Actinomadura rubteroloni: one gene and its partner. Each later gene encodes a partner of the first gene's protein in a complex. Links are inferred from orthologs where the notes say so. Each region holds a gene or a part of one and is shown in the gene's direction. Other genes may lie near its edges.

The links. The genes of interacting proteins can lie anywhere in the genome.
Region 2: BTM25_RS15235 (region 1) and BTM25_RS13655 share a complex: the UniProt entries of both Bacillus subtilis proteins name them as parts of the possible RNA degradosome complex. The link is inferred for Actinomadura rubteroloni from one-to-one orthologs.

What each region holds. Positions count from the first base shown.
Region 1 is NZ_MTBP01000002.1:807,114-814,573, reverse strand. Bases 3,727-6,757 are described here. They hold BTM25_RS15235 (polyribonucleotide nucleotidyltransferase), read left to right. Parts: upstream 3,727-4,105; coding sequence 4,106-6,409; downstream 6,410-6,757. Other genes in these bases: BTM25_RS15230 (M16 family metallopeptidase), read left to right, coding at 6,508-6,757; rpsO (30S ribosomal protein S15), read left to right, coding at 3,727-3,844. Also shown: 30S ribosome-binding factor RbfA, read left to right, coding at 1-273; BTM25_RS15255 (DHH family phosphoesterase), read left to right, coding at 273-1,397; tRNA pseudouridine(55) synthase TruB, read left to right, coding at 1,394-2,278; BTM25_RS15245 (bifunctional riboflavin kinase/FAD synthetase), read left to right, coding at 2,417-3,370; more of rpsO, read left to right, coding at 3,575-3,726; more of BTM25_RS15230, read left to right, coding at 6,758-7,460. UniProt on the Bacillus subtilis protein: Involved in mRNA degradation. Catalyzes the phosphorolysis of single-stranded polyribonucleotides processively in the 3'- to 5'-direction. Necessary for competence development in Bacillus subtilis.
Region 2 is NZ_MTBP01000002.1:480,072-483,066, reverse strand. It holds BTM25_RS13655 (6-phosphofructokinase), read left to right. Parts: upstream 1-982; coding sequence 983-2,008; downstream 2,009-2,995. Other genes in the region: thiI (tRNA uracil 4-sulfurtransferase ThiI), read left to right, coding at 2,127-2,995; BTM25_RS13660 (response regulator), read left to right, coding at 214-852; macS (MacS family sensor histidine kinase), read left to right, coding at 1-184. UniProt on the Bacillus subtilis protein: Catalyzes the phosphorylation of D-fructose 6-phosphate to fructose 1,6-bisphosphate by ATP, the first committing step of glycolysis.

The sequences.
Region 1 (7,460 bases):
GCGAAGGGCGTCATCCGCTCCGAGGTGGGGAAGCGGACCGGGGTCCGGCACACGCCGAGCATCACGTTCACGCTGGACGCGCTGATGGAGAACGCGGCCCACATCGACGATCTGCTGGCCCGCGCCCGCGCGCGGGACGAGGAGGTCGCGGCGGCGGCGCGGGGCGCGAGCCCGGCGGGCGACGCCAACCCCTACAAGGAGCCGGCGGACGCCGACGACCTGGACGACGACGACGGGGACGACGCGGACGGCCCCGCGGAACACCGGTCCTGATGCGCCGCACGATGCCGGGCTGCGGCGGGATGCACGCCACCGCGCCGGCCGTTGCGGGCGCCGGTGCGGGCGGTGCCAACGGCGGCCGACCGCACCACGGCGACGGCGTCCGCCGCTCCGGGCTGGACTGGGACGGCGCGGTCCGGCTGATCCGGTCCGCCGACGAGGTCGTCCTGGCGTGCCATGTGGTGCCCGACGGCGACGCGCTCGGCTCGATGCTGGCCCTGGCGCAGGCGCTGCGGGGCCTCGGCAAGCGCTGCACGGCGTCGTTCGGCGAGCCGTTCACCGTCCCGCACAGTCTTCGGTTTCTTCCGGGCCAGGAATTGCTGGCCGAGCCGTCGCGGGTTCCGGCGGTGCCCCGGCTGATGATCGCGCTGGACTCGGCGGGCCCGGAGCGGCTGGGCTCACTGGCCCGTCCGGCCCGCGCCGCCGCCGACCTCATCGTCGTGGACCACCACGCCACCGGCGCGGACTTCGGGACGGTCCGGCTGGTCGACCCGTCCTCGGCGGCGACGGCCGTGCTGGTGGACGAGCTGATCCGCCGCCTCGGCGCGCCGCTGACGCCGTCCATCGCCGAGGGCCTGTACGCGGGGCTGGCCAGCGACACCGGTTCGTTCAAGTACCCGTGCACGACGCCGCAGGTCCATGACCTGGCGGGTCGGCTGCTCGCGGTCGGCGTCCGGCCGGAGGAGGTCAGCCGCGAACTGTGGGACCGCGCCCCGTTCGGGTACCTCCAGGTCCTCGCGGGCGCGCTGACGCGGGCGCGGCTGGAGCGCGACGCGGCGGGCGGCATGGGCCTGGTGTGGACGACGATCGGGCAGGCCGACCGCGACGCCCGCGACGTCCCCTATGACCAGCTCGAAGGCGTCATCGACCAGCTCCGCCGCACCGACGAGGCCGAGGTCGCCGTCGTGCTCAAGGAGGACGACGCGGGCGACTGGTACGTCTCGACCCGGTCCAAGGGCCGGGTGGACGTGGGCCGGGCGTGCGCGCTGCTCGGCGGCGGCGGGCACCGCGAGGCCGCCGCCTACACCGCCTCCGGCGAACCGGAGGACCTCATCGACCGGCTGCGGTCCGCGCTGCGCGCCGCCGACGACACCCACCCCCCGGAGAACACCCCGTGACCGATCCCGACACCGCGTCCGGCCTCGTCATCGTCGACAAGCCCGGCGGCTGGACCTCCCACGACGTCGTCGCGCGGGTGCGGCGGCTGGCGCGGACGCGCCGGGTCGGCCACGCGGGCACGCTCGACCCGATGGCGACGGGCGTGCTCGTCGTCGGCATCGGGAAGGCGACGCGGCTGCTCGGGCATCTCGCGCTGACCGAGAAGGGGTACGACGCGACGATCCGGCTGGGCGCGACCACCAACACCGACGACGCCGAGGGCGAGATCACCGCGACCGCGTCGGCGGCCGAGGTCGGGGACGCGGCGCTGGCGGCGGGCGTCGCGGCGCTGACCGGGCGCATCGAGCAGGTCCCGCCGCAGGTCAGCGCGATCAAGGTGAACGGCGAGCGGGCGTACAAGCGGGCGCGGGCGGGGGAGGACGTGGCGCTGAAGGCCCGTCCGGTCACCGTGTCGGCGTTCACCGTCACGGCCGTGCGCCGGACGGACGACTTCCTGGACGTGGACGCGTCGATCGCATGCTCGTCCGGCACCTACATCCGCGCGCTCGCCCGCGACCTCGGCGCCGCGCTCGGCTGCGGCGGGCACCTGACGGCACTGCGCCGCACCCGCGTCGGCCCCTACCACCTGGACCGCGCCCGGACGCTGGACGAACTCGCCGCCGACCTGGCCGTCCTGCCGATCGGGGACGCGGTCGCGGCGGCGTTCCCGCGCCGGGACGTGTCCGCCGAGGACGCGCGCAAGGTCGTCCACGGCGGCAGGCTCCCGGCGGCGGGCATCGGCCCGGGCCCGGTCGGGGTGTTCGGCCCGGACGGGACGCTGCTCGCGCTGGTCGAGGAGCAGGGCCAGGGCGCCAAGCCGCTCGCTGTCTTCGCGGGCTGACCGCGCGGACCCGCTGTTACCGCCGAGTAAAATCCGGTGCGGCGGGGTCTTCGGGCGACCCCCTCGCTCGGCGTCCCGGGCCGCGCATGGCAGTCTGGAACCCGACACACGGCAGCAGTCCGACGCAGGGAGAGCATGGTGCGGCGCTGGAACGGCCTCGAAGAGGTTCCCGCCGACTGGGGCAGGTCGGTCGTCACCATCGGCGTGTTCGACGGCGTGCACCGCGGCCACCAGCGGATCGTCGGGGCCGCGGCCGACCTGGCGCGCGAGCGCGGGCTGAAGTCCGTCGTGATCACCTTCGATCCGCATCCGGACGAGGTCGTGCGGCCCGGCACGCATCCGCCGCTGCTCGCCACCACCCGCCGCCGGATCGAGCTGCTGGAGGGCCTCGGCACCGACGCGGTCGTCGTCGTGCCGTTCACGCACCGGCTCTCGCAGATGCCGCCGGACGAGTTCGTCCAGTCCGTCCTGGTGGACCGGCTGCACGCCGCGCACGTGATCGTCGGCGAGGACTTCCGGTTCGGGCACAAGGCCAAGGGCGACGTCCCGCTGCTCAAGGAACTGGGCGAGAAGTACGACTTCACCGCCGAAGGGGTGCCGCTCGTCGCGAACGGCGACACGATCTCCTCCACCTTCATCCGCGCCCGGCTGGACGCGGGCGACGTCGCGGGCGCGGCGGGGGCGCTCGGCCGGCCGCACCGGGTCGAGGGCGTCGTCGTCCGCGGCCACCGGCGCGGCCGGGCGCTCGGCTTCCCGACCGCGAACCTGGAGACGACGCCGCACGCGGCGATCCCGGCCGACGGCGTGTACGCGGGCTGGCTCGTGTGCGACTCGGCGCGCTACCCCGCCTGCCGGTGGCCCGCCGCGATCTCGATCGGGACGAACCCGACGTTCGAGGGCCCGGCCGAGCGCACCGTCGAGGCGTACGCGCTGGACCGTGACGATCTCGACCTGTACGGCGAGCACATGGCGGTCGACTTCCTCGCGCGCATCCGCGACACGCTGAAGTTCGACTCGGTGGACGCCCTGGTCGAGGAGATGCACCGCGACGTGGCGCAGGCACGCGATCTGACGGCCGGGAACGGAAGCTGACCAGGCACGACGCGGTCCTCACCGTCCGTGCGCTCGCCCGTTCGCCCGGCTCGGGCACCGTGGTACGGTGAAGAATCACCGGGCACGGGTCCGGTTGCGATGAGCTGCACCCTCATGCGGCTCGTCCGTTCCCCACGCACCATGCGGACGGCCTGCCCGTGGCAGGTCTCGATCTGCGGGTGACGATTTCATCGAAGGAGCCACGTGTCGCTCGACACCGCCACGAAGAACCAGATCATCGCCGAGTATGCGACCACTGAGGGTGACACCGGTTCCCCGGAAGTCCAGGTCGCGCTTCTCACCCGGCGGATCAACGACCTCACCGAGCACCTCAAGGCGCACAAGCACGACCACCACAGCCGCCGCGGCCTCCTGCTGCTGGTCGGCCGTCGTCGCCGGCTCCTGAAGTACCTGTCCAACAAGGACATCAACCGCTACCGAGCGCTCATCGAGCGACTCGGACTGCGTCGCTGACGCGCCGGGGGAGTGGCCATCGGGCCGCTCCCCCTTTACGTATGTCCGGTTGAGGACATACGTCCCCGGCGCGACGCCGGGATGGAACAACTCGACGACCAGACCCCGCGGACACCGTTGGTGCGGCCGGTCCTCGGTAGTGGCGTCCGGATCGCGACGATCCGGGTGCTTCGATCGAAGACCGGCACTGCGTGAAAGCCACGGGAAACGGCCGCGGGAACACCAGGAACCAGGAGGTTTCCCGTGACAGAAGCTCCGCGCATCGAAGGCGCACTGAGCACCGAGGCAGTGATCGACAACGGTCCGTTCGGGACCCGCACGATCCGCTTCGAGACGGGCCGGCTGGCCCGTCAGGCGGCCGGTTCGGCCGTCGCCTACCTCGACGACGAGACGATGGTCCTGTCGGCCACCACCGCGTCGAAGAAGCCCAAGGAGAACCTGGACTTCTTCCCGCTCACCGTCGACATCGAGGAGCGGATGTACGCCGCCGGGCGCATCCCCGGCTCGTTCTTCCGCCGCGAGGGCCGTCCGTCGGAGGACGCGATCCTCACCTGCCGGCTGATCGACCGGCCGCTGCGCCCGTCGTTCGTCAAGGGCCTGCGCAACGAGATCCAGGTCGTCGGGACGATCCTCGCCCTGCACCCCGACCACCTGTACGACGTCGTCGCGATCAACGCCGCGTCGCTGTCCACGCAGCTCGCGGGCCTGCCGTTCTCCGGCCCGATCGGCGGCGTCCGCGTCGCGCTGATCGAGGGCCGCTGGGTCGGGTTCCCGACCCACCCCGAGCTGGAGCGCGCGACGTTCGACATGGTCGTGGCGGGCCGCACGCTCGCCGACGGCGACGTCGCGATCATGATGGTCGAGGCCGAGTCCACCAAGGACACGATCAAGCTCGTCGCCGAGGGCGCCACCGCCCCCACCGAGGAGGTCGTGGCCGCGGGCCTGGAGGCGGCCAAGCCGTTCATCCAGGCGCTGTGCGCCGCGCAGAGCGCGCTGGCCGCCGAGGCCGCCAAGGAGACCGCCGAGTACCCGATCTTCCTGGACTACCAGGAGGACGTGCTGGAGGCCGTCTCCGCCGCCGTCAGCAAGGACCTCGCCGAGGCCCTCACGATCGCGGGCAAGCAGGAGCGCGAGTCGCGGCTGGACGAGATCAAGGCCGCCGCCGCCGAGCGCCTCGCGGGCGACTTCGAGGGCCGCGAGAAGGAGATCTCCGCCGCGTTCCGCGCCGTCACGAAGAAGCTGGTCCGCGAGCGGGTCGTCCGCGACGGGCTGCGCATCGACGGCCGCGGCGTGAAGGACATCCGGCAGCTCGCCGCCGAGGCGCACGTGCTGCCCCGGGTGCACGGCTCGGCGCTGTTCGAGCGGGGCGAGACGCAGATCATGGGCGTGACCACGCTCAACATGCTCCGCATGGAGCAGACGATCGACACGCTCAACCCCGACAAGACCAAGCGCTACATGCACAACTACAACTTCCCGCCGTACTCCACCGGGGAGACCGGCCGCGTGGGCTCGCCCAAGCGGCGCGAGATCGGGCACGGCGCGCTCGCCGAGCGCGCCCTGATCCCGGTGCTGCCGGCGCGCGAGGAGTTCCCGTACGCGATCCGGCAGGTGTCGGAGGCTCTCGGGTCCAACGGCTCCACCTCGATGGGGTCGGTCTGCGCGTCCACGATGTCGCTGCTGGACGCGGGCGTCCCGCTGAGGCAGATGGTCGCGGGCATCGCGATGGGCCTGATCCACGAGGGCGGCGAGTACGTCACGCTGACCGACATCCTCGGCGCCGAGGACGCGTTCGGCGACATGGACTTCAAGGTCGCGGGCACCCGTGACCTGATCACCGCGCTCCAGCTCGACACCAAGCTCGACGGCATCCCCGCGTCGGTGCTGGCGGCGGCGCTGCGGCAGGCCAAGGGCGCGCGGCTGGCGATCCTGGACGTGATGAACGAGGCCATCGAGGCGCCCGCCGAGATGAGCCCGTTCGCGCCGCGCATCATCACGATCAAGGTCCCGGTGGACAAGATCGGCGAGGTCATCGGCCCGAAGGGCAAGATGATCAACTCGATCCAGGACGACACCGGCGCCGACATCTCGATCGAGGACGACGGCACGATCTACGTCGGCGCGACCGACGGCCCGTCCGCCGAGGCGGCGCGGCAGGCGATCAACGCGATCGCCAACCCGCACATGCCCGAGGTCGGCGAGCGGTTCCTCGGCACGGTCGTGAAGACCACGACGTTCGGCGCGTTCGTGTCGCTGCTGCCCGGCAAGGACGGCCTGCTGCACGTCTCGCAGATCCGCAAGCTGCACGGCGGCGTCCGGATCGAGAACGTCGAGGACTTCATCAAGGTCGGCGACAAGGTCCAGGTCGAGGTCACCGAGATCGACCAGCGCGGCAAGCTGTCGCTGGTGCCGGTCGACGTGGTCGAGCGCGAGGCCGCCGCCAAGGCCGAGGGCGGCGACGCCCCCGCCGAGGCGCCGGAGGCCGAGGACGGCGGTGAGGCCCGCGCGCCGCGCCGCCGCCGCACGCGCCGTCCGGCCGACGACGGCGGGCAGCACAACTCCTGACCGCCGCGAGCGACGATCGGCCGGCCCGTCCGCAACCGGACGGGCCGGTCGGCCCGTTTCTCCCCTTCCGCCGATCACTTCGAGATTGCGAGAACGACGTGACGCAGTCCGCGCGGGCGCAGGAGCCCGGCACCACTGTGACGCTGCACCCCGGTGACGACGGCTCCGGCGCGGTCCGCCGCACGGTGCTGCCCGGCGGCCTGCGGATCATCACCGAGGCGATCCCGTCGACCCGGTCGGCGTCGTTCGGGATCTGGGCGGGGGTCGGCTCGCGCGACGAGACGCCCGAGGACGCCGGCGCGAGCCACTACCTCGAACACGTGCTGTTCAAGGGCACGCGGCGGCGGTCGGCGCTGGAGATCTCGGCGGCGCTGGACGCGGTCGGCGGCGACCTCAACGCGTTCACCGCCAAGGAGTACACCTGCTACTACGCGCGGGTGCTGGACGCCGACCTGCCGATCGCGGTGGACGTCGTCAGCGACATGGTGGCGGCGTCGCTGAACCGTCCCGAGGACGTCGAGGCCGAGCGCAACGTGATCCTCGAAGAGATCCACATGCGCGACGACGACCCGGGCGACCTCATCCACGACGAGTTCTCCACGGCGCTGTTCGGGGACGTGCCGATCGGCCGCCCGATCCTCGGCACGGTCGACTCGATCAACGCGCTGTCGCGGGACCGGATCCACGCCTACTACCGGCGGCACTACGTCCCGTCCCGGCTGGTCGTGGCGGCGGCGGGCAACGTGGACCACGACGCGGTGGTGCGCCTGGTGACGACGGCGTTCGCCGAGCTGCCCGGCGTGGAGGGCGACCTGCCCGCCGAGCCGCGCATCGGCGGCCCCGCGGTGCCGACGGCGCCGACCGTGCGGGTCGTGGACAAGGACACCGAGCAGGCGCACATCGTCCTCGGCACGGCGGGGCTGTGCCGCACCGACGACCGCCGGTTCGCGCTCGGGGTGCTCAACGCGGCGCTCGGCGGCGGCATGTCGTCGCGGCTGTTCCAGGAGGTCCGCGAGAAGCGCGGCCTGGCGTACTCGGTGTACAGCTACAC
Region 2 (2,995 bases), 330 kb from region 1 along the record:
CGAGCCCGGCCGCCTGGACGCGGCGCAGGAGGCCGGACGGCTCGGCGTCGCCCAGTCGATCGTCGGCCGCGTCCGGGACCTCGGCGGGACGGTCGAGATCGCGTCGGCGCCCGGCGCCGGGACGGAGATCGAGATCAGCGTGCCCCGGCACGCCCGCGCTCGCGCCCGTAAGGTGGGGCCGTGACCGATCTGCCCCCCGGCCCGCTGCGCGTCATGGTCGTGGACGACCACCCGATGTGGCGCGACGCCGTCGCCCGCGACCTCGCCGAGGCCGGGCACGAGATCGCCGCGACGGCCGGGGAGGGCCGCGCGGCCGTCCGGATCGCCGCCGCCGCCCGTCCCGACGTCGCCGTCGTGGACCTCCAGCTCCCCGACATCAGCGGCGTCGAGGTGACGCGCCACCTGGTCGCCGCCGACCCGCCCGTCCGGGTGCTCGTGCTGTCGGCGAGCGGCGAGCAGCAGGACGTCCTGGACGCCGTCAAGGCCGGCGCCACCGGCTACCTGCTGAAGTCGGCGGGACGCGAGGAGTTCCTCGACGCCGTCCGCCGCACCGCCGCCGGCGACGCCGTCTTCACCCCCGGGCTCGCCGGGCTCGTCCTCGGCGAGTACCGCCGCCTGGCCGCCGCCCCCGCCGGGCCCGACGCCGACACGCCGCGCCTCACCGACCGCGAGACCGAGGTGCTGCGGCTCGTCGCCAAGGGGCTGAGCTACAAGCAGATCGCGGCGCGGCTCGTCCTGTCGCACCGGACCGTCCAGAACCACGTCCAGAACACGCTGCGCAAGCTGCAGCTCCACAACCGCGTCGAGCTGGTGCGGTACGCCATCGAACGCGGCCTGGACCAGGACGGCTGAACCGGCTCCCTACCGGCTCGTACTCCCTTCCCTTCACCCGTCCACGCACTATCGTCCAGGTGAGGGGCGGTGTGACGCGGACCACTTCGCACCGCGATGCGTAGGAGGGAGCACGGTGGCTGAAGAGGGAATGCGCGTCGGAGTGCTGACGGGAGGCGGGGACTGCCCCGGCCTGAACGCCGTCATCCGCGCCGTCGTGCGCAAGGGCGTCCAGGTCTTCGGATACGAGTTCGTCGGCTTCCGGTCCGGCTGGCGCGGCCCGCTGGAGGGCGACACGGTCGCGCTCGACGTGCCGGCCGTGCGCGGGATCCTGCCGCGCGGTGGAACGATCCTCGGCTCGTCCCGTACCAACCCGGTCAAGGTGGACGGCGGCATCGAGCGGATCAAGGACAATCTCGCCGGGCTCGGCGTGGACGCCCTGATCGCGATCGGCGGCGAGGACACGCTCGGCGTCGCCCAGCACCTGCACGAGAACGGCGTCCACGTCGTGGGCGTCCCGAAGACCATCGACAACGACCTCAACGCCACCGACTACACGTTCGGCTTCGACACGGCCGTCAACGTCGCCATGGAGGCCATCGACCGGCTCCACACCACTGCCGAGAGCCACCACCGCGCGCTGATCTGCGAGGTCATGGGCCGGCACGCGGGCTGGATCGCGCTGCACGCCGGGATGGCGGCGGGCGCGAACGTCATCCTCATCCCCGAGCGGCCGTTCGACATCGAGCAGGTCGTCGAGTACGTCGAGAGCCGGTTCCGCACCCGGTACGCGCCGATCATCGTCGTGTCCGAGGGCGCGCACCCGATCGACGGGCAGATGCAACTCCAGACCGGCGAGCTGGACGCGTTCGGGCACGTCCGGCTCGGCGGGATCGGGCAGCGCCTCGCCGACGAGATCGAGAAGCGCACCGGCAAGGAGGCCCGCGCGACCGTGCTCGGGCACATCCAGCGCGGCGGGACGCCGAGCGCGTTCGACCGCGTCCTCGCCACCCGGTTCGGGCTGTCGGCGATCGACGCCGTCCGGGAGGGCGCGTTCGGGACGATGGTCGCGCTGCGCGGCACCGACATCGTCCGGGTGGGGCTGGAGGAGGCGGTGAAGGAGCTGAAGACCGTCCCGCCGGAGCGGTACGCCGAGTCCGAGGTGTTCTTCGGCTGAGCGGCGGGTCCCCGCCGGGACACGCCCGGCGGGGAACATCCGCGCCGGTCGCGGCATTGGGGGAAGTGGGCCACACTGGACCCCGCCCCCTTTTCGGTTCGCGCTGGAGGATTCCCCCATGACGACGCTCGACACGGCGCCCGCCGACGCGGTGCGGGAGAACGCGCCGGTCGACGGTGAGCCGTGCGTCCTGATCAAGCTCGGCGAGGTCGTCCTCAAGGGCAAGAACCGCGAGCTGTTCGAGCGGCGCCTCGCCGACAACATCCGCGCGGCCGTCCGGCCGATCGCCCGGGTGGACGTGATCCGCAGGCACGGCGTGTTCATCGTCCGCACCAAGGACGCCGACGTCGCCACCGTCGACCGGCTCGCCGCCCGGATCGGCGACGTGATGGGCATCGTCTGGGCGCACCGCGCCTGGCGCGTCGGCAAGGACGTCGCGAGCGTCGAGCGCGCCGCGCTGGAGCTGATGGACGGCCTGACCGGCTCGTTCGCCGTCCGCTCGCGGCGGCGCGACAAGCGGTTCCCGATGACGTCCACCGAGCTGGACCGCCACGTCGGCGGGCAGCTCGCCGACGCCTACGGCCAGCCGGTCCGGCTCAAGAACCCCGACCACACGCTGTCCATCGAGGTCGACCGGGACGAGGTGTTCGTCTTCTCCGGCGGGCTGCCCGGCCAGGGCGGGCTCCCGGTGGGCATGAGCGGGCGCGCGCTCGTCCTGATGTCGGGCGGCATCGACTCGCCGGTCGCCGCGTACCGGATGATGCGGCGCGGCCTGCGGGTCGACTACCTGCACTTCTCCGGGATGCCGTTCACCGGGCCCGAGTCGATCTACAAGGCGTACGCGCTGGTCCGCGAGCTGGACAAGTTCCAGGGCGGCTCGCGGCTGTTCGTCGTGCCGTTCGGCAAGGCGCAGCAGCAGATCAAGTCGTCCGGCGCGGACCGGCTCGCGGTCATCGCGCAGCGGCGGCTGATGCTGCGCACCGGCGA